Regions from separate parts of the Shewanella sp. SM68 genome, predicted to be linked through region 3. Evidence: predicted binding sites of a transcription regulator. Region 3 holds the regulator's gene; each other region holds the start of a gene.
The links. Region 3 encodes LexA, which represses DNA repair genes until DNA is damaged. Its sites were predicted from a motif close to TACTGTATNNNNATACAGTA; they were not measured.
Positions count from the first base shown of each region.

Region 1: the regulator LexA is predicted to act here: its motif matches at 5,260-5,279, upstream of dinB (DNA polymerase IV).
Region 2: the regulator LexA is predicted to act here: its motif matches at 4,475-4,494, upstream of L5M40_RS02040 (YebG family protein).

Region 1 covers NZ_JAKKRU010000004.1:87,677-95,306, forward strand. The annotation lists gene L5M40_RS08400 (cache domain-containing protein) at 1-313, shown strand, start outside; gene L5M40_RS08405 (methyl-accepting chemotaxis protein) at 407-2,053, shown strand; gene L5M40_RS08410 (DMT family transporter) at 2,207-3,139, opposite strand; gene L5M40_RS08415 (LysR family transcriptional regulator) at 3,232-4,131, shown strand; gene dinB (DNA polymerase IV) at 4,160-5,236, opposite strand; partial or broken gene bfr (bacterioferritin) at 5,439-5,898, opposite strand; gene bfr (bacterioferritin) at 5,908-6,381, opposite strand; gene nqrM ((Na+)-NQR maturation NqrM) at 6,635-6,859, opposite strand; gene L5M40_RS08440 (FAD:protein FMN transferase) at 6,875-7,630, opposite strand, start outside.
Region 2 covers NZ_JAKKRU010000001.1:478,679-486,308, forward strand. The annotation lists gene pepN (aminopeptidase N) at 1-619, opposite strand, end outside; gene prc (carboxy terminal-processing peptidase) at 704-2,749, opposite strand; gene proQ (RNA chaperone ProQ) at 2,778-3,407, opposite strand; gene L5M40_RS02035 (GAF domain-containing protein) at 3,688-4,146, opposite strand; gene L5M40_RS02040 (YebG family protein) at 4,164-4,463, opposite strand; gene L5M40_RS02045 (paraquat-inducible protein A) at 4,670-5,302, shown strand; gene L5M40_RS02050 (paraquat-inducible protein A) at 5,304-5,921, shown strand; gene L5M40_RS02055 (PqiB family protein) at 5,908-7,630, shown strand, end outside.
Region 3 covers NZ_JAKKRU010000006.1:100,228-107,857, forward strand. The annotation lists gene L5M40_RS11705 (VOC family protein) at 1-155, opposite strand, end outside; gene mtr (tryptophan permease) at 305-1,561, opposite strand; gene plsB (glycerol-3-phosphate 1-O-acyltransferase PlsB) at 1,561-3,984, opposite strand; gene lexA (transcriptional repressor LexA) at 4,145-4,765, shown strand; gene L5M40_RS11725 (cell division inhibitor SulA) at 4,762-5,274, shown strand; gene coxB (cytochrome c oxidase subunit II) at 5,678-7,210, shown strand; gene ctaD (cytochrome c oxidase subunit I) at 7,220-7,630, shown strand, end outside.

The DNA of each region.
Region 1 (7,630 bases), on a different contig from region 3:
GATGAACAACGAAGCGGCCAAGTATCTCACGACCTTCGAAGCCAGCAAACCTTACTACCAAGAAATTTTCCTCATGGACAATCAAGGCGCGAACGTCGCCATGATCAGTAAAACTTCAGATTATTGGCAGGGTGATGAAGATAAATGGCAAAAATCCTTCGCCAATGGCAAAGGTGATAAACACATAGGTCCGGTCAAATTTGACGAGAGCTCCCAAGCCTATCTAGTACAAATTTCTATTCCAGTGATGGATGGCGATGCTGCAATTGGTGCTATCACGATTGGGATCAACCTAGATCAATTTGGACTCTAATTACCAGAGAACGCCAGTGATGGGCTGCACTCTTACCACAGAGGTTATTGCGGCTCTCACCTTTTCAGTGTATCAATCAAGGAGGGCGTGACTATGGAATGGTATAAAGATCTATCCGTTAATCAGAAACTGACTTATCCAAGTCTGCTACTCGCTGGCGTAGTCATCTTCGCCTCTTCAACTGGCATTTTAGGACTCAAAGCCTTAAATCACAGCGCGAATACACTCGCGCTTGAATACTTACCTAGCCAATCTGAACTACTACAAGCCGATAAAGAGCTTTATCAAGCTCAAGTGGCCGAGCGCAGCCTGATGTTTGTTAACGTGGGCACAGACTCTTACAACGACCTTTTAAAGCAGCACACTAATAGTATCTCTCTCGTTAAAGAACATATTGATAAGTTTGCCGATGTGACCACAAGTCCCCTCGCTAAAGATAAGCTCAATGAATTGAATCACAGTTTCGATATTTGGCGAGCGACAACCACAGAAATCAGTAATCAACGCACCCAAAATGGCCGTAACGGTAGAACAACGGCGATTGATCTTAGTTTCGGTCAAGCAGCAACGCAATTCGAGCAACTACACCAGAACATTAATCATTTAATCAATGATTTAAACAGTAATACTACCGCAGCGATAGCCCAAGTAGATGATGATGCCAATCATGGACAACAGATGCAGTTAATTGCCTTAGCCATCAGTCTCTTGATCTGCATACTCTTTATCGTTGCACTGCCTAAACTCATCAGCAAACCGCTGGCGGTTTTACTCGCAAAAATCCACGACATTACCGATGGTGATGGCGATTTGACCGAACGAGTCCACTTAACCTCTAAAGACGAGCTTGGTGATCTCGCCAAGGCATTCAATCATTTTCTCGATAACTTACACGGTATTATCTCGCAATTTAAACAGTCTACATCAGAGCTCAACACCGCTGCCGAAGGTCTAGCCAAAACCAGCGCATCAGCAAAACATAACTTGATGGATCAACAAGCTGCCACCCACAGAATCGCCGATGCCAGCGATCATATTGCCGCCTCAGTACAAGAAGTATCAGTCAGTGCCAGTCATGCCGCCGATGCCGCTAAACAAGCCGACGTATTTACCGCCGACGGTCAGGCAAGAGTGAAAAAAACCATCAATGTGATTCGTGAACTTGCGGGAGATGTAGGCACGGCAGAAATGCAGATCAATAAACTCGAACAGGAAGGCCAACATATTGGCCGCGTGCTTGAGGTGATTCAAGCCATTGCCGAACAGACGAATCTATTAGCCCTTAATGCTGCAATTGAAGCGGCGCGCGCGGGCGAACAAGGACGCGGCTTTGCAGTGGTTGCCGATGAAGTGCGATCCCTTGCCTCTAAGACTCACCAATCCACCGAAGAAATTAAATTAATGATCGCCAATGTGCAAAATGGCACTCAAAGCGCTGTGGCGGCGATTAATATCGGTAATGAAAAGGCTATCTCAAGCGTAGAAGCCGCCAGTAATGCCGGTGAAGCCTTAGCGCATATTGCAGAAATGGTCAGCCAAATTAGTGAGATGAATAATCAAATCGCCCTAGCAGCTAAAGCGCAAACCACTATGGCCAACGAGAGTCATCAAAATATTCAACACATTGCCGAACAGTCGGAGGAGAGTCTACGAACCACTGATGAAATCTACGCAGCAAGCGTACAACTCTCGTCAATGGCGAGTAATCTCACTGCGCTGGTCAGCCGCTTTAAACTGTAATTTGTTGAGGGTGAAAGCTTTTATATAAGTTACCTTTTGTAAATCAGTGATGTTTGAAAAGTCCCCTCTAACGAATAAGGGAGCATAAACCTGTCGCAGTGATTATCTGAATTCAGGTGCTCCCTTATATTTAAACAGCAAAGCTAGCACTGATTAGCAGCGCTTAACCACTAAGCCTCTTGCCGCGCGCAGGTTGACTAACATAGGTAACATCAACGCAAGGATCACTATCAGCATCCCTACCAACTGAATTTCCGTCACCGCCTGCCCCATGGCTAACGCCGTTAATGCTGCAAAAACGGGCACGAGATTAAAAAAGATCGATGCCTTAGCGGGGCCAAGCGCTTTAACGCCGTTAATCCAAAACAGATAACCGAGCACAGTGGCGAACAAACCTATGTAGAGCACGCTAGAAAAAGCCGTTGCCGACACTTCCATCAACTCCAGCCAAGGGTGAAACTCACCTCGGCCAAGCCCAACCACGGACATAGACACACTGGCAGCTATCATACTCAGCAAGGTAAATGGCAACACAGGCAACCAATGGCCGACCCGTTGCGAACAAATGGTATAACCACTCCACGCCAACATGCCGGCGGCAATCATCACATCACCTTGGTTAAAACTAAAGTTGAGCAACTGCTGCACACTACCGTTGGTGATCACTAGCAGTACGCCCGCCAAACCGCCCACTAAGCTGAACACTTGTTGTCTGCTGAGCCATTCACGCTGTAATAGCGCATTGACGATTGAAGTCACCAGCGGGCTGAGCGCCATAATCAAGGCACCATTGGCAGCAGAGGTATGCTGCAGGCCATTAAATAACGCCAGATTTAAGCCGCCTACACCAATCACACCCACTAACGCTATGACAATATATTGCACCAAACTCAATTTGGGCCAAGCCTGACGAGTAAAAACGATATATAACGCTAGAGTCACAGCCGCAATGGTAAAACGCCAGAAGACGAGGGACTCTCCTGACATCTCCTCCAGCACTCGCTTAGCAATCGGAAACACACTGCCCCAGCTAAAAACGCAAATCAGTAGACAAACGAATGTCATGTAAGGTGTATGGGATTTCATATCGGCCTCTAGGGAGGTAATTGGGATTGAGCTTAGTTTATAAGTTTCATATATTATTAAAACCAACAAGATTGAGAGCTTAAATTCCAAATATGAAACTTAATTATTCCTTAGACGATATGCGCTTATTTTGGGTGGTGGCACAGCAAGGGAGTTTTAAGCTCGCGGCGCAGCACTTAGGCATTCCACCTTCAACCTTAAGCCGTCGAATCAATCTGTTAGAACAATCCTTAGGTCTGCGTTTACTGCACAGAGACGCCCATAGAGTCAACCTTACCGCCACAGGTCAGCGGTATCTCGAACGCTGCGGCCCGCTATTTATCGAGTTAAACCAGGTATCTGGTGAGTTGCATGCGGATAAACATCAAGCGGTTGGCAAATTGCGGATCTCGGCGCCCATCAATACAACCTATCGCTGGCTGGGTGAATCACTCAACGCCTTCCAACGGCATTATCCCAATATTGATATCGATTTAAGTCTGTCGAACATGAATATCGATGTCAGTGAAAACGCCATCGATATCGCCTTTCGAGTGGGCGAACCTAAAGATCCCGATTGGATTGCAAGGCCACTTACCACAATTAGCTTTGTACTTTGCGCCAGCACATCGGCAACGCAGTGGCATGCGCTGCAATCCATTGAAGCGCTGGATCAGCATCCGGTTATCATCGCCAAGCCCACAAAAACGTGGCGTTTACAGCACAATAGCACAGGGCAAAATGTCGAGTTTGAACCAAGGGGGAATATCAAACTAGCCGTCGATGATATGGCGATTGCCTGTCAGGCCGTGGTGGCGGGGCTTGGGATTGGACTCATACCCATCAGCATGGCGAGTGAACAGATACGAAGTGGCAAACTCATTCAAATACTGCCCGAGTGGCAAGGTATTCCGCGCACCGCCTACTTGATGTATCGCGATCGGGACAACCTGCCCTTACGGGTCAGACTGTTAATTGATTTTATGCTGGCAAATCCACCCGAGGCTTATTGAGCCAATATAGGCTATTGTGCTCCACCCACTAGAGAGCTAAATCCAGCTGAGTCTGGCCGTTTAAGCTTGTGGCGACGACAAGAGTAGAATCGGCGAGGCCGACCGAAATACCCAATAGACGAATGCCACGGCCTTCTTGCCTTTCCATAGCCTGTGCGAGTAGCTCATAGAACATTACAATCGAGACTTCATCGCTGCGGTGCTCAATTGTAGTCTGCTTGAAATCGTTAAACTTAAGTTTGACCACCTGTTTATGTATTTTGCGTTCCTTAGCACTGCGACTTAAACGCAACGACAGTTCTTGGATCAAACTCGGCATCACCTGCTGGCACTGCTCTAAGCTATAAATATCCTTTGCTAACGTGGTTTCAACACCCACTGATTTGCGCTCTCTGTCGGCAGAAATACCCCGTTCATCTATGCCTTGGGAACGCTCAATCAACACGCCACCAAACTTACCGAATCGCGCTAAGAGCTCAGGTTTAGAATAAGCTTGCACATCACCACAGGTATTGAGCCCGAGCGAAGAGAGCTTTTCTGCGGTGACTTTACCAACACCGGGAATTTTACGCAGCGATAAGGTCTTAACAAACTCAGAAAGCGTCTCTGGCGTAATGATATATTGGCCGTTTGGCTTGTTCAGATCCGAGGCGATCTTAGCTAAAAATTTTACTGGCGCGATACCCGCCGATGCGGTTAAACCCGTTTCGGCTAAGATATCGCGACGAATCGCTTGGGCAATCAAGGTCGCTGAGCCCTTATATTGCTGGCACTCACTCACATCCAAATAAGCTTCATCTAAGGAAAGCGGCTCAATTAATTGGGTATAGCGAGAAAATATTTCACGAATTTGTAGCGACACTTCTTTGTAAACCTGCATCCGGCCTGGTACTAAAATCAGCTCAGGGCACAACTTAAAGGCATAAGCCGTTGCCATTGCTGAACGTACACCGAATTTACGTGCCTCGTAACTGCAAGTACTGATAACACCGCGACGGTCGCTACTCCCCCCCACGGCTAAAGGCTTGCCACGGTACTCAGGAAAGTCGCGCATTTCCACTGCAGCAAAATAGCAGTCCATATCGATATGAATAATTTTTCGCACGTTGAATTCCTCCAATGCCAAAATACTGTATATAAAAACAGTAATCAAGTATTCCTGATAGATTTGGGCCAATAAGATGTGGCCTAGCGCTGGAAAAGAGAACAAGACAAGTGTGAGGAACAACAGACATGCTTAATAACTGAGTTTCCTAGGCCATTACACTCAGTGGCCTAGGTATTTACTCAACCTAACAATCTAAGGCTCACATCTTAGTTTGCAGGTAGTTTTGCAATCCAACACGGTCAATAAGCCCAAGTTGTTTTTCGAGCCAATACATATGGTCAGACTCTGTATCGTCGAGTAATACTTCGAGGATTTCGCGGGTCTGGTAATCTTGCTTCTGCTCACACAGTGCAATCACTTTGCGCAAATCGTCCGCGACCTTGTATTCATAGGCAAGATCATTACGTAGCATCTCTTCTACATCTTTACCTATGTTCAATGCCTCACGGATTGGGTGTACCTTCGAGGAATAAAATGCGCTGCACTAATTTGGCTGCATGGGCTTTCTCATCATCTGACTCATGGGCGATACGCTCATAGAGTTCATTCAGGCCCCAATCTTCATACATATGGGCATGGACAAAATACTGATCCATTGCCGAGAGTTCTCCCGTTAGGAGTCGATTTAACGCATCGATGACGTCTTTATCGCCTTTCATATCTTGCTCCTATTGGTCGCTAATTTGCGATTGTAGATAATTTTGAATACCGGTTAGCGTAATGAGCTCTTGCTGCGACTCAAGCCAATCTAAGTGCTCTTCTTCGTCTTCGAGAATATCTTCCAGCAGATCGCGGCTCACATAGTCCTGTTCAGCTTCACACAAGCTGATCGCATCACGCAGCAATGTAAGCTGCTCTTGCACCATGGCCAGATCGCAATCGAGCATCTCTTGGCTATGTTCACCAATGCGAAGTTTTTCGAGTTGTTGCAGATTAGGCAGACCTTCCAAAAACAGCACTCGCTCGATGAGCTTATCGGCGTGCTTCATATCTTGGATGGATTTTTTGTATTCGACGTGGTTTAACTTCTCTAAGCCCCAATGTTTAAACATGCGGGCATGGAGGAAATATTGATTGATGGCGGTCAACTCACAGGTAAGCACCCGATTCAGTTGCCCAACCACTTTAGGATGACCTTTCATAAGTTACTATCCTTGGTAAGCGTGAAAAGATTGATCTAAATCAAGCTTCTAGCCTAGTACAATTTATCGACCAACTCAAATTATCTTTATATTTCACTCACTTAATGATGAAAAGCATTCTCATTCCTGCTTAGATTAACTTGCTATCCCACTCTAATCCCAAGGATAAATCTCAAATGATTAACCCGTGTAAGAAAATACGAGGCAAAAAAATAGCCCCCTAAATCGGAGGCTATGATCGAATCAAGACTATTTAGATAATGCGGTCTTTCGTTAACTTTTCACGACGCGCTTCTTCAGCGGCCATACGACGTTTACGTTTGTCACAAGGGTCATCACAATCACACGCTTTCTCAATCCCTAGAACACCTAAACCGCCACAACTTCCTTCAACGGCTTTGCGCTTGATGAGATAACCAATCGACATGAGCAAAAAGAAGACTAACAAGATCACAAATGCCGCAATAAAAGAGGTCATGGTTTACTCCAAAAACTAAATAAGGAAAGGCTTGAAGGCGTCGCTGTAATAGACCTTAAATCCGTCGCCTTGCTTTTCGATTAGCATTATCGCCAAGTGTTCCTTCTTGGCAAGCTCCAATGATGCTTCTGTGCCCAAAACCATCATGGCCGTCGCAAAACCGTCGGCCGTCATACAATTTTGATGCAATACCGTCACGGATGCTAACTTATGATTTATCGGCAAACCAGTACGCGGATCGATTATATGCGTAAAACGTTGGCCGTCTTCTTCATAATAATTACGATAGTCACCAGAAGTCGCCATCGCCATAGTACCAGGTGCAATAACCTGCTGTACGGCTTCAGAGCCATCATTGGTCGGTTGCTCTATAGCAACACGCCAAGAGCTTCCATCACCTTTGGCACCTTTGATACTCAGTTCGCCACCAATTTCAACTAAATACCCAGTCGCATGGTATTTATCAAGAATAGAAGCGATCTTATCAACCCCAAATCCCTTCGCGATTGATGATAAATCTACATATAAATGGGTGTTGTGCTTACTTAGACGATTGCCTTCAATGGAAAGTTCACTAATCCCTGTTTTGGCTTTAGCCGCATCAATATCAGCCTGTGTCGGAACTTTCGTTGGACGCTTATCAGGTCCAAAACCCCACAGATTAACTAAAGGACCTAAGGTAATATCAAGTGCCTTATCCGTCACTTGATATAAACGTATTCCCTCTTGCACCACTTTTATGGTATCCGGTGAGACTTCAACGCTTTGCTC
Region 2 (7,630 bases), on a different contig from region 3:
CTTTACGGCGACTGCGAGTAATGAACTCATCTTGCAATAGATCAAAATCGCCAGCGACTAAGGCAAATAAATACGCTGGTTTTGGAAATGGATCTTGCCAGCAAACATAATGGCGTCCGCCATCTAACTCACCTTGATCAATCAAATTACCGTTACTCAGTAAAAACGGGAATGCGGCTCTATCGGCTTCGATACGAACAGTGTATTTAGCTAATACATCAGGGCGATCAAGGAAATAAGTGATACGTCGAAAGCCCTCTGCCTCGCATTGCGTGCAGTAGGCACCATCGGACATATAGAGCCCTTCAAGACTCGAATTAGCTTCAGGATCGAGCTTAGTGATAATGTTCAGCTCAAACTCATCAAGCTCAGTTTCTAGAACTAATTGACCTGCACTAACATGGTAAGGCACAGCATCACCATTAACAGTCAGCGAAACAACGGTCAAATCTTCGCCATCCAACACTAAGGCTTGTGCATGTTTTGAAGTGCGTTTTATACGACTGATCGCCTGCACTTGGGTTTCATTGCCAGCCAAATTAAAAGCTAAATCGATAGTCTCTATCGTAAAAAGTGGCGCTTGATAATCTTTTAAGTATTTTGCTTGAGCTTGTGTCATTGCGATCCCTTTAACGCTGATCTAAATAAGAAAAAACGCGCCATAAGCGCGTTTTGATATCGGATAAATCGACTCGACTAGCGCCTACTTAGCACTAGTTTTAGCCATTTTTTGCACATCAGCCATATCTAAGGTGATATAAGCGGTTTCGTCTAAAAATGCATCTGGCAATTCAGCGTCGTCTTTAATGTCTTCCATTGATTTAACCGGTGCTAAACCATTGGCGACTCGACGCTCGTTTGTTCTGTCGAGGACTTTTTTCTCATCGGCTTCGCGGGAAGCAATGCGCTCACTTTCAACCAGAGAAACTGTCTTCTCTTTGTGGTGCTTTTTAAAGTCGGCAATATCTTGATTGATATAAGCAAACTCTACGCTGCTTTTGATGCGGTTAAGGTGCTTGGCCTCAAGGCTAGTCACTAACTCAGGCGTAACATCATTAAGCGTACCATATTGCGCCATAGGCACTTTATCCCAAGGTAAAGCATTTTTCTCTTCAGCTTCACCGTACTCGCCCGGCTCCAACGCACTTGGGTAAGCAATGTTGGGGGTCACACCTTTAATCTGTGTACTACCACCATTAATACGGTAGAACTTTTGAATCGTATACTGCACATGGCCAATTGGCTTCTCATACATGTCGTAGATACGGCCTAGGCTCTTATGCTGCTGTACTGTGCCTTTCCCAAAACTCGACTCACCGACAATCAGTGCACGGTCATAATCTTGCAATGCGGCAGCAAAAATTTCAGAGGCTGAAGCACTGTAACGGTCAACCATCACAGTCAATGGTCCTGCATAACTGGTTTTACCGTCGTTATCACGATGCGCAGACACTCGTCCATCGGCATCACGAATTTGCACTACAGGGCCCATATCGATAAAGAGTCCCGTCAGCAGCACGGCTTCCGTTAATGCCCCCCCACCGTTACCTCTAAGGTCGATGACTATGCCTTCTACTTTGGCGTCGTTTAACTTCACTAGCTCTTTTTCAACGTCCTGCGACAAATTCATATAGAAACCAGGAATTTGGATCACACCGACTTTGCGATTTGCGTACTCGCCGTCTTTAGGTTCAATCACCTTAGAGGTTGCAGCTCTGTCTTCAAGACGAATTTTATCGCGTACTAAGGTAACGTCGAATGGCTTAGCATTGGAACCGCCTTTCTTCGGTAAAATTTGCAAAACAACTTTACTGCCCTTAGGACCTTTGATCAGGTCGACCACGTCGTCTAAACGCCAGCCGATCACATCAACAATTTCACCGCCTTCTTGACCGACACCGACAATCTTGTCTTCCGGCGACAGTTTTTCACTGCCCGCAGCAGGGCCGCCAGTAATTAAACTTTTAATGACAGTGTAATCGTCTTCGAGTTGCAGTTGAGCACCAATGCCTTCAAGGCTCAAGTTCATTTCCATTTGGAAACGTTCAGCATTGCGTGGTGAAAGGTAACTTGTATGTGGCTCAATGCTACGGGAGAAGGCATTCATCACGCCTTGGAACACATCTTCACTGTTAGTTTGAATCAACCGTTTAATAGCGTTGTTGTAACGCTTTTGGAGGATATCAACAATCTCAGGCCATTGCTTACCTGTGAGTTTAAGATTTAGTGCATCGTATTTAACACGTTGACGCCATAACTCATTAATTTCTGTCTGGTCTTTTGGCCATGCGGCCTCATCGCGGTCGTACTCATAGGCATCACCGGGCGCAGAAAAATCCATCTCTTTATCTAATAGAGATAAAGCATAGACAAAGCCTTCATAGCGGCGCTTTTGGACGATATCAAACATTTTATAGGCAGGCTCAAGTTCACCAGAACTGAGCATGTCATCGAATTGGGTTGCATAAGGTTTAAAACTATCGACATCCGCTTGGGTTAACACATTGCGGCGATAATCCAACTGCTGCAGATAACGATCAAAAATTTGCGCAGAAAAGGCGTCATCAAGATTGAATCTATGATAGTGCGAACGAGTGTATAAGTCCGTTACCCTTTTGCTCGCAACCTTATGTTGCGCTTCCTGCTTGAGAGTGGGTAACTCGCTGATTTGAATCGTGGGTGGTACGGCCCAAGCCGAGAATCCGACAAAAACAGTGGCGATCGAGGTAGCCAAAGTGAGTTTTCGCATCAACAAGTTACTCCGTTTTAATAAATGATTACAGCAGGATATGTTCTGCTCTAACTTTAATCGTTAGGCCACTATCAAGCTGAACATGAATATCTTCCTTGTTAATGTCAGTAATCACACCGGCTACGGGTGTCATACCTAATTTAACATTGACGCGTTGTTTTTTCGTTAAATCAGTCAATTGTGCTTGAACATAATTGACGACTGGCGCTGCAGCTTTTGGCGCAGGCTTAGCAGGACGCTCAGTTTTAGCACGCTGAGGAACGGCCACCTTTTTAGGTGTTTTCTTCGCCGCAGGCTTAGGTGCAAGTGCTGCACGTTTCGCTTTGGCCTTATCCTGACTCTCTTTCAACATGGCTTGAGCATGATCAATGTGCTCTTGCTCTAACTCGCCGCAAGGTTCGCCATCCAGATTTACGCGTTGTGCGCCTGCTTTAACGCACTTTAAATAGCGCCAGCTGCTGGTGTAACGTCTCAAGGCAACTCTGAGCTGAGTTTTACTGACTTTAGAATCATCAGCCAACCTTTCAGCCAAATCTTGAAACAATCCGATTTTTAATGGCTTAGTTTCACCTTCAGCAATAAAGCACAAAGGAAATGTTTCATACAAATACGCCAAAATTGCATTGGTGTCGGTCAACTTTTCTGTTGATTCCATCATTACTTCCACAGTCAAAAAGGGACATCGATTCGAGGTGATATATATCAGCTTCTTACATGTCGTTTATCTTCGTTAAACTCAATATTGAGTCAACGTACAAATTAGCATCCTAGCCGCGTTTACTAAAGTTAAAAAATATACCTTAACAAATTTTGACAGCTCAAAACACTAAGCTTATTCATTGCATGCCAATCAAACCAGCTTAATGCGTGCAGGCGCATATTATAAGGCGCACGCCACCGATTGCGACTATGAATTATGCGTTATTGTACGCAAATTAATCAAATAGGCAGTTTTCAAAACTTTTAACCAGTAATTCCAGCCCCTTTTGGTCTTCTTCATCGAAACGATCGAAGATAGGACTGTCAATATCGAGCACGGCAACCACGTTACCTTGCGCACGAACTGGCACAACGATTTCAGAATTACTGGCAGAATCACAGGCAATATGACCATCAAATTGATGGACATCAGCCACTCGCTGAGTTTGATTAGTGAATGCTGCAGTACCACACACACCTTTTCCTAACGGAATGCGTGTACAAGCCACTTTACCTTGAAACGGGCCTAATACTAGTTGTTCGCCACGCATAACGTAGAATCCCACCCAGTTCAGCTCAGTTAAATTATCATTGAGCAAGGCTGAAAAATTCGCCATCGCCGCAACAAGGTCGTCTTCCCCTTCCAACAAGGCCAAGGCTTGACGGTTAAGTGACTCATAAAATTTCGATTTCATTACATTTCCTAACAATTTTATTCTGCTGCTTCGGTCTTTTTAGCCGCTTTTTTCGCTGCAGGCGGATTCGTTGGCGTACTATTAACCTGAACGGCGCCTTTAAGCAAGTTCGTCAGCTCATCTTTATTGTTAGCAAAATAGAATGCGAGCTTTTCACCCACACTTTCATCTATACCCAAATCAGCTTTTTGAATGAAGGGGATAAGGTTATCGGCGATATCGAGCATCTTATCGTAGGCATCAGCCTCCTTCTTAGATGTGAATGTCATCTTTTCAACCCCTTCTCTGACCACGACAAACTGTGTTATTACTGCCATGACTGCCCTCGCACTGTTTTTATATACAGTAACTAGAGTGACATAGATTGAACTTGTGATGCAAGTGTTCTGATTAATCTGATATTATTAGCGTACTTTCGTTGCCAAGATTATAAAGCGCTAGACGTGGCTTAACAGCTAACTAGCACGACACTTTGCACCGATCTCGCTGTTATGACTCCTATTAGGCTAATATATATTTTTATATGCATGAAAACGCAGCAGAAAATTCAGTAACCCTATGCCGCTCCTGCGATTTAGCAGTCCGCAAACGTGCCTTGCCTAGCGGCGTTAGAGCAATCTGTCCTCGTTGCAGCACTGCACTTTATGACACGCCATACTGCTCTGTGAATGGTATGTTAGCCCTATGTATTTCGGCATTAGTGTTTTATTTCCCTGCTAATTTTTTACCCGTACTCGAGATCCACTTTTTCGGCAGTATTCGTACTACCACGGTTTTCCAAGGGGCATTTGCAGTATTTGACCAAGGCTATTGGGTTGTAGGTGTCGCCGTACTTGCCGCAGCTGTGATAGGTCCAGGCTTATTACTGTTATCGATATTGACACAGATTTTAATTGTGAAATGGGGATTGAATAGCCTTTTTTGGCGTAACTCATTGAAGCAGTTATTAAAATTTCATGGTATCTTATCGCAGCTCACTATGCTGGAAATTTATGTGATCAGCTTCTTAGTTTCATCATTTCAGCTATCTGATTTTTCGGACATTTATTTTGGTATGGGCACATTTTGCTTCACTATGCTGTTTCTCGTGACCTTGTTTCTACAAAGAGAATACGACTTAGAACATATGTGGACGTTATTGGAAGGTCATAGCTGATATGAAACAACAAGGTAAAGATATCGGCCTATGTCTCTGTAAAGTGTGTCGCCAACTCAACAGCAGTGAACTCACGCACTGTCAGCGCTGTGAAACTGAGTTGCACGTCAGAGACTATTCCAGCCTGCAAAAAAGTTGGGCTTTGTTGATTACCGCTGCCATCTTGCTGGTGCCAGCCAACATTTACCCTATCACTATGCTGACCAACCAAGGCCAAGTGCGGCACGACACGATTTTTTCGGGCATTTTGCATTTAGTGCATTCAGATATGCTGCCTATTGCCATCATAGTGTTTACCGCCAGTATTTTAGTACCATGGATTAAAATCATCGGCTTATCCATTTATCTGTGTGCGATCAGCTTTGACATTCCGATTTCAAAAAAGAAATTGATGGTGGGTTTTCACATCATCGAATGGATTGGCCGCTGGTCAATGCTCGATTTATTTGTCATCTCAATCACAGTGGCATTAGTGAACATGGGACAATTACTCGACGCGAAACCCGCGCCTGCGGCTACCGCATTTGCCTTGGTGATTCTGTTAACTCAGTTAGCCGCAAAAGTTTTAGACACTCGTTTACTCTGGGATCGATTGGAACCTCAAGATGACACAAATTGAATCGCCGAAAGTTGTAAAGAAAAAACTCTTTTCGCCCATTTGGCTGCTTCCTATTGTCGCGTTGGCATTAGGTGCTTGGCTGGGCATTAAGAGCATTAAAGAATCGGGGGTTGAAATTCAAATTCACTTTCCGAGCGCCACTGGGATTGATGTAGGTAAAACCTTAGTCAAATACCAAGGTTTGACTGTCGGTAAAGTGAAAGACATTGGCATAGATGAAGATCTCAAAGGCGTGAACGTCAAGGTCATGATGGACTACCGTGCTAAGCCTTTCTTGAATAAAGAAACCCTCTTCTGGCTTGTCACACCTAAAGCAAGTATTACAGGTGTTGAAGGCTTAGATGCGCTGTTTTCGGGTAACTATATTGCTATCCAACCAGGGAAAGGTAATGCCTCGACCTTTTTTGAAGCAGAACGCCAACCGCCGCCGATGCAAATCGGCTCAGAAGGTGTGATGGTCGAATTGACCTCCGATAAACTCGGTTCGCTCGATGTTGGCTCGTCAATATTTTTCCGCCAAATCCCTGTGGGTAGCGTGGTCAGCTATCGTTTAGATGGCAATCAAAGAGTCATTATCAGCGCTTTCATTCAAGAGCAATACGCGCGATTAGTGAAGAAAAATTCTCACTTTTGGAATGTTTCTGGCGTCAAAATTGATGCTTCACTAACTGGAGTTAAAGTCAGTTCAGAGAGTTTGGCGTCCATTCTGGCTGGCGGCGTGAGTTTCAGCTCTGACGATAAAGCAGACATAGCTAAAAACGGTGACGTTTTTTCGCTTTATGATTCAGAAACCACCGCCCTTGGCGGCATAGAAATAAACCTAACCATGGCTGATGCTAACGGTGTCGACAAAGGTACCCGCATCGTTTATCGCGGCATGAGCATTGGCAGTATTTTAAGTAAACAACTCACGTCCAATGGTGTTACAGCCGTGGCTAAGTTTGAACCTCAATACGGTTCACTGTTAACTAACGACGGCGTGTTTTGGCTTGAAGGTGCTGATATTTCCCTCTCAGGCATTAAGAATCCAGAACGCTTACTGACAGGTAGCGTGATCAACTTCCTGCCAGGCATCAACACCAAAAGCGCGGTACCAAGCAGCTTTGCCTTACAATCAAAGGCACCTGATTTACTGCAATCGAAGAAGCGTTTCTTGACCTTAACCTCAGCCGAAAACATGGGCATTTCAGCGGGCGCTCAAGTTCGCTTCAAGCAAATCCCCATTGGTTCAGTGCTTGCGGTTAAGTTAACCAAAGATTTATCGGCGGTGGAATACCAACTCGAGCTACAACCTGAGTTTGCCAGTCTAATACGCAGCGACAGCTATTTTGTGCCTGAGTCAGCATTAACGGTAAACGCATCGTTAGACGGGGTCTCAGTCAAAGCAAGGGATTTTACAACGCTCACTCAAGGTGCAGTTAGCTTGATCCAAGGTCACAGCAACACACCTTTAGCTGCTAACAGTGCTCTGACCCTCTTTAGCTCTGTGGATGCCGCAACAGCTTTTTATGATCGTCAGCAGCAAGTGCATTTAACGTTAATCAGTCAAGATGGCGCCGATGTCAGCCAAGGCTCACCGATTTACTATAAAAAAATGCAAATTGGCACAGTTGACTCAGTGAACTGGCAAAGCAAAACCGAAGACTTCGCTATCAAGCTCGCTATCGACAAACAGTTTCAACCCTTGCTGAAAAAGCCAAAAGTATTCT
Region 3 (7,630 bases):
GCTAAATTGAATAGCGAAAAATGACCTTCTGGGATAGGCATGTCAACTGAGTTCCAACCAAATAACGCTTGATAAAATGCCTTAGCAGCTTGCCAATCGTGGCTTGCGAGTTCAACCCAACATGCATGTCCTTGTGCGTACTGAGTAATTTTCATCATTGGCTCCTTCATTTTTACAATCATTCGAGTTAAGCCTGAGTTCGGGCTTCTGTCCAGTATCGGGATAAAAAAGATCTGCAGGATTAAAACTCAATGGCCAAATACAAAAAAGCCCTCACGCAGAGGGCTTAAATCATCGAAACAAATTAAGAATACTGAGGCAGTAAATTTGCCATCGCGAGCAGATGACAAGCACCCGTGACTATGCCAAATAGCACCACAAGAATAATCAGCGGCGTACCGCCTATCACTCTAAAACCTGTGCTCTCGGGGAATAACTGCCGTGATTTATAGGCCATCAGCGCCGGGACGATTACCGCCCACACTGTCGCCGCTAATGCCGCAAAGCCAATCGCCACTAAAAAGCCGTCGGGGAACAGTAATCCTAAAATCGTCGGCGGCACAAAGGTCACTAACGCGGTTTTCATCCGGCCAGAGCGCGAATCGTCAAAACCAAACAAGTCGGCGAGATAATCGAACAAACCTAAGGTCACCCCTAAGAAAGATGAAGCCACGGCTAAGTTAGCAAACAGGGTCAACATACTGTTTAACCAGCTACTCGCCATCACCTCAGACAAAGCGCCCACCAACACACCCATATTGCCGCCTTGGGCAATAATGTCGATAAACTGGCTGCGGGGAATATTGCCCATAGTCGCCACTAACCAACAGGCATAAATCACCAGTGCGATAAAGGTGCCGACGAAAATCGCCTTGATAATGGTGGAGGAATCTTTGCCGTAATACTTCACTAAGCTGGGAACGTTACCATGGTAGCCGAAGCTGGCGAGACCAAAGGGCAGCGCCGCCCACAGATAAGGTGAAAAGCTGTTATTACCATCAGGTTCGAGCAACTTAGTCACATCAATTTCGATCAATAAATTGCCGACCGCGAGGAAGAAGGTAATGATCATACCGCCGAGCATAATCGTGGTAATCCGATCCACGGCTTTAGTACTGATCAATACTATACTCGCCAATACTATGGCAAACACCAGCCCTGACACGCTTTGCGGTAACTCAATTCCCATGCCCTGCAAGCTGTGATTCACAATCGAACCACCGCCGCTGATATAGGCATAAGTCAAAATATACAACACGAAAGCAATAGAAACGCCGTTCACTATCCGCCAAAACTGCCCAAGAGTTTGCTTGCTTAAGGTATCGAAGCTAGCACCGGGTTCGAAATGTAAATTGGTTTCGAGCAACAATAAGCCCGACATCAACATGCAAAACCAAATGCCCAATAACATCAAAATCGAATAGCCAAACCACATACCTGCACCGACCACGGGCAGAGAAAACATCCCAGCACCTACGGTCGTGCCAGCAATAATCATGGCACCACCAAGCAAGGACTTACCTGCGGGCTTATGCTTAGCCGCATTCATATGATTTGCCATTAAACTGTGTGCTCCGCGGTGACACTCGCCACTATCGTTTGTCTCACTGACGGACGTAATAAGCTATTGGCCTGATCTCGTATGCGATTGATATTGGACTTATCTTCACTATCCGCCAGATATCCCAATTCTTTGAGCTTCACGCTCAAAGTACCGTAGAGTTTTTTATCGTAGAATTCAGGCGCGGTAATACCATGTAAAGCCCCTAAACGCTGAGCGAGTAAATGGCTCTCAGACTCAAGTTCTGAGCGCTCCATCTTAGGTCTGTTCGCTAACAGATTGAAAATAATAGCGTACCGTTGCAGAGTCTCGCTCACTGAACTGGCTAACAATAATAATTGGCTTGAGTGCTCAGGCACGACAGCTAAAGTATCTGTCTCAACCACTAAACCTTGCCCAATCAGGAAATCCAGTACTTGCTCAACATAGGCTGGTAAGTCTTTAATTCCCATGAAGAGTTCGGCTTTCAGCAATGGATAAAAATCGGCAACGATTGAAACGACTTGCTGGCGCAGGATCTGTTCATTGTGGGTTAAACAACTCGCAATTAATGAAGGAACAATAAATAAGTGAATGATATTGTTACGATAGTAAGTCATAGACACTGCCTGACTCGCTTCGATAGACACTATTTCCCCTAAAGGATCGGCACTAACAACAAACTTGTTCAGCTCTAAACCTTGCTGCACTAAATGCTTACCATCACCTTCCGCAACAGATGTATAAGAAGTGTAAGGCACTTTTTTGAGTAGGGTCAGATACAAATCAAGCTGACGCTCCAGCAGACTACGTTCTAAGGCGTTTTGATCTGTCGCCAGTAAGACTAAGCTAGTCAAAGTCACCGAACTCGCGGCTGCGGCATCATTGATACGCGTCATCACCCGATTAGCCAGCACGTTTACCGCTGGAGTTAACCAACTTGGTTTCTGCTCGGGATCATCGGCCAACTCAGCACGCCAGTTTGGCGCACGCTCATTTAAGAAATTTTGTAAGGTAATAGGCTCGCCAAAATTCACGTAACCTTGGCCAAAATTACCTAATTTGCGAATGGCACCGAACACCTGCCACACAGATTCTTTTTTCTTTTTCTTACCGCTTAACTCTTTATGGTAAGTCGCCACTTCCATCACATGGTCATAGCCTAAATACACAGGCACAAGTGTGACAGGACGTTCAATACCGCGCAGTACGCTGTTCATCGTCATGGCGATCATGCCAGTTTTCGGCGCCAACAGACGGCCAGTACGTGAACGGCCACCTTCGGAGAAGTATTCCACCGAATAACCTTTAGCAAACAGCTGATCTAAATACTCACGAAATACTGCGGTATACAGCTTGTTGCCATTAAAACTACGGCGGATAAAGAAGGCACCACCGCGACGGAACATAGGTCCCGCGGGCCAGAAGTTGAGGTTGATGCCAGCAGCAATGTGCGGCGGAACCATGCCTTGATAATACAAAATATACGATAACAGCAGGTAATCCATGTGGCTGCGATGGCAAGGCACATAAACAATCTCGTGGCCATCGTGATGCAGCTGGCGAACTTGCTCGGCGCCTTTAATGTTGATCCCGCTATAAAGCTTGTTCCACAACCAAGTTAAGAAACGCTCGGCAATACGCACTAAACTATCTGAGTAATCGGCTGCTATTTCATCGAGGTACTCAATAGCCGTCTCGCGCGCTTGGGTCTCAGAAATCTTTTTACTGGCGGCTTCTTCTTGAATCGCTTTGCGCAGCGACTCAGATTTGAGTAACGAATGAAACAGTGCTTGGCGGTTTGGCAGCACAGGCCCTGTCATTACCTTACGTTGACGACGGAAATGCACGCGCGCAACCCGTGCTAACTTATGGGCAATCCCCATGTCGGTGCCATGTTCGTCAGCCATGTAACGCAGGGATACGGCATTCGAAAACTGCACGAAGTTATGTCGACCTAAGAACAGAATCATCAAGCACTTGCGCAGCCAAGTCGGGTTTTCCCGCTCAAATACGGCCGCCTTCATAGTGTCGTCTTCTTTCCCTGGCGTGCGACCCCAATACAAGCTCACGGGTACCAGTTGAATATCTAATTCAGGACGTTCCTTATGCACGGCTAACAAACGCATAAAACATTCGAGGAAAGGCTCATTACCAGCACGCTCGCCAAACAGTGGCTTACGTCCTTGAAGACAGACAACCCGAGGCGCAGTCACACCATTAGCCACTAGAGGCTCATAAGGGCTTGGTAAACCTAACTTAGCCGTTATTTCGCTCAAAGCAGCTATGTCACTGAGGGATTCTGTTTTCATCACATAAACAAGGGGTCTGGAAGCATCCAGATTCAGATCGGCAAAGGGATCCTGAGGCACCACAATAGTGTGCACTAAGTGTTTTTGGATCCAACGTAATGATTTCAACCAAAGAGAGTCGTGTTTAGGCATTATTCTTATGCAATTAAGTGCGTTTACTAGCCCGATAGAATACCAGACTATGGGTAATATTCGCTAATTCTCTCCAACATAGCTAAAAAGTGGTTAATACTTGCGCTGCAAATAATACTGTATATACTAACAGTAACTGTATAGAAAAACAGGAAACACCATGAGACCTTTGACGCCACGCCAAGCTGAAATATTAGAGCTAATTAAACGAAATATTGCCGATACTGGCATGCCACCCACTCGGGCAGAAATCGCAACCCGTTTAGGTTTTAAGAGCGCCAATGCGGCTGAAGAACACCTTAAAGCGTTGGCGAAAAAGGGCTGCATTGAGATCATGCCTGGCACATCTCGGGGCATTCGTCTGCCTGCGGAAATCGAAGATTTGACTGAAACAGGTTTACCGCTCATCGGCCAAGTGGCCGCGGGTGAACCTATCCTCGCCCAAGAACATGTTGAACAGTACTACCAAGTCGACCCAAGCATGTTTCATCCCGCCGCCGATTTTTTACTGCGAGTAAAGGGCGACAGCATGAAAAATATCGGTATTCTCGAAGGTGATTTGCTGGCAGTTCATAAAGTAGAACAAGCTAGAAATGGTCAAGTGGTTGTCGCTAGAGTCGATGACGATGTCACTGTTAAACGTTTCGAAAAAAAAGGTAATGTAGTCTATCTACATGCCGAAAATGAAGATTACTCCCCGATTAAAGTGGATTTAGGCTTCCAAAGTTTAACAATTGAAGGACTCGCCGTCGGTGTGATCCGTAATGGAGATTGGCTATGAATAAACTACTTGGCAATGCCCCCCGCCATCCGGGCTTGTGGCTCGATGAAGTCCGTGATGCCGACTATGACTGGCACCATGCGCCTATCGCCTGTATGCCAACCAAGACTCAAGGTCGCCAAGAATTAATTCATCTGAGTGCACAACTCGCTCAGTTAAGCCAACAGGGCCGTTGGTTAGTGCTCATCAACCCTCCAAGTATTGGCTACAAGCAAACACTCGCTAGCGCAGGTGTGCGTATGGATAGAGTTTTGCTGGTACATGCTAAAGATGAAGTCGAAACCCTGTGGGCGATGGAAAAAGCCCTAACAAGTGGTACGTCCAGTGCAGTCATTACTTGGACTCAATCATTAGATGCGCGGGATAATCGACGCCTACAAATCGTGGCTAAAAGTGCCCGAGCTATGGGCATAGTGCTTGAAGACGTAAATAGTCACTTACATGCCGACGTACGCATTGAGCAAGGCAATCTCTTCGGTCAGCAATCTTTTTTTAGCGCTGTACACTAAATATTCATTTAATTTTTTACCTTGAAAGCCGCCTCACCTATGAATGTGAGGCTTTTTTTTGGCAATTTTTCAGATAATTAGATAAATAAGTGATCTTGATCAATATTTAAACAGCAAGTATGGTTGGTTAAGTCGGTGGTGATATATCACCTTCCGTGGTCAATGAATCGAGTATTTATCGAACTCGAAGCGCCACTAAAAATAGAGAACAAATTTATTTCAGCAGTATGTGCCAGCGTGGCTAATTACCAGCAGTAACAATACTTGATTAAAAGTAACAGCCGCCAACGCACGTTGAAGTCAAAAAAGCTTTTTTGGGAACTGAAGAGTTTGCATAGAGTTGAGACTTACTGTGTTGCTCTTCTTTGTAGTTGCTATTCGCAATTGGCAGAGGAGAAGTCTTGTGAAGCAATTGTTGTATTGTTTACTCGTGGTGCTTTTCGCACCACCGTTGACCGCCGCGGACATGCGGTTCAACATGACCCCTGGCGTGACCGAGATCAGTGGCAAGGTTTATCACTTGCACATGACCATCTTGTATATCTGCTGCGCAATAGGCCTAGTGGTCTTTGGCGTCATGATTTACGCCATGATCAACCACAGAAAATCCAAAGGCGCTGTCGCGTCCCACTTTCACGAAAGCACTAAAGTTGAAATCGCTTGGACGATTCTGCCATTTATCATTTTGATCTTAATGGCGATTCCAGCGACAAAAACTTTAATCGCAATGGAAGATCCCAGCAACGCCGATCTCACCGTAAAAGTCACGGGGTCCCAATGGAAATGGCATTACAGCTATTTCGATCAAGATATTGATTTTTATAGCATACTGACAACACCCAGAGCACAAATTGAAGGCACCGAAACCAAGGGTGAAAACTATCTATTGGAAGTCGATAAACCGCTCGTTCTACCGATAAACCGCAAAATCCGCTTTCTGATGACTTCAGAGGATGTCATCCATTCCTGGTGGGTACCCGCCTTTGCCATTAAGAAAGATGCCAACCCTGGATTTATCAATGAGGCTTGGACTCGCATCGACAAACCCGGCATTTACCGCGGTCAATGCGCCGAACTTTGCGGAAAAGACCATGGTTTTATGCCTATCGTAGTACAAGCGTTACCTGAAGCCGAGTTTGAGGCTTGGGTAACAGAGCAGAAACAAGCCGCAGGTGCTGCGGCTGAAGCCGCTCAAGCCGCTTTATCACAAACCCTAAGTAAAGAAGAGTTGATGACTCAAGGTGAACAAGTTTACCTCGGGCACTGCGCAGCCTGCCACCAGCCCAATGGCGAAGGGTTGCAAGGCGTATTTCCGCACCTTAAAGGTAGCCCGATTGCAACGGGACCGCTCAGCGGCCACCTTGAAATTGTGCTCAACGGTAAAACGGGTACAGCCATGCAAGCGTTTAGTAAGCAATTGACTGCACAAGAAATCGCGGCAGTGACTACCTACGAGCGTAATGCTTGGGGCAATAATACTGGCGATGCAGTGCAAGCCAAAGACGTCAACGAGTACATGAACGGCAATTCTGCACAAACATCCGCCGCGGTACCAAGCAGTACAACTCCGACACCCGCACCTGCAGACGTCTCAGCTGCAATCGATCCCGCAAGCCTCCCCACACTCAGCCATGACGCCCTCATGGCCGAAGGTGAAACTGTCTACGCGACCTTCTGTGCTGCCTGCCATCAAGTGACAGGTGCAGGAATACCACCCGCCTTCCCCGCGCTAGTGGGTAGTGCTATCGCCATTGGACCAGTCGCCAATCACATCGATATTGTGATGCACGGCAAAACGGGCACGGCTATGCAGGCATTTGGCAAACAGCTTAGCCCACAGCAACTTGCAGCAGTCATTACCTATGAACGCAATGCTTGGGATAACAATACCGGCGATACAGTGCAACCTGCTGATATCGCAAGTCATGGACAGTAGGGGATAATGATGAGCACTACGACTCAAGATCAAACCGCAGCCCATGATGACCATCATCATGGTGCGCCAAAGGGCATCATGCGCTGGCTGCTAACCACCAACCATAAAGACATAGGTACTTTGTATTTATGGTTCAGCTTCATTATGTTCTTAACCGGTGGCGCTATGGCCATGGTGATCCGCGCTGAACTCTTTCAACCTGGATTACAATTGGTCGAGCCCAACTTTTTCAACCAAATGACAACTGTTCATGGGCTGATCATGGTATTCGGTGCGGTAATGCCAGCCTTTACAGGGCTCGCTAACTGGCTGATCCCTATGATGATAGGGGCGCCCGATATGGCGCTGCCACGGATGAATAACTGGAGTTTTTGGATACTCCCCTTCGCCTTCACTATCCTTCTCAGTTCGCTATTTATG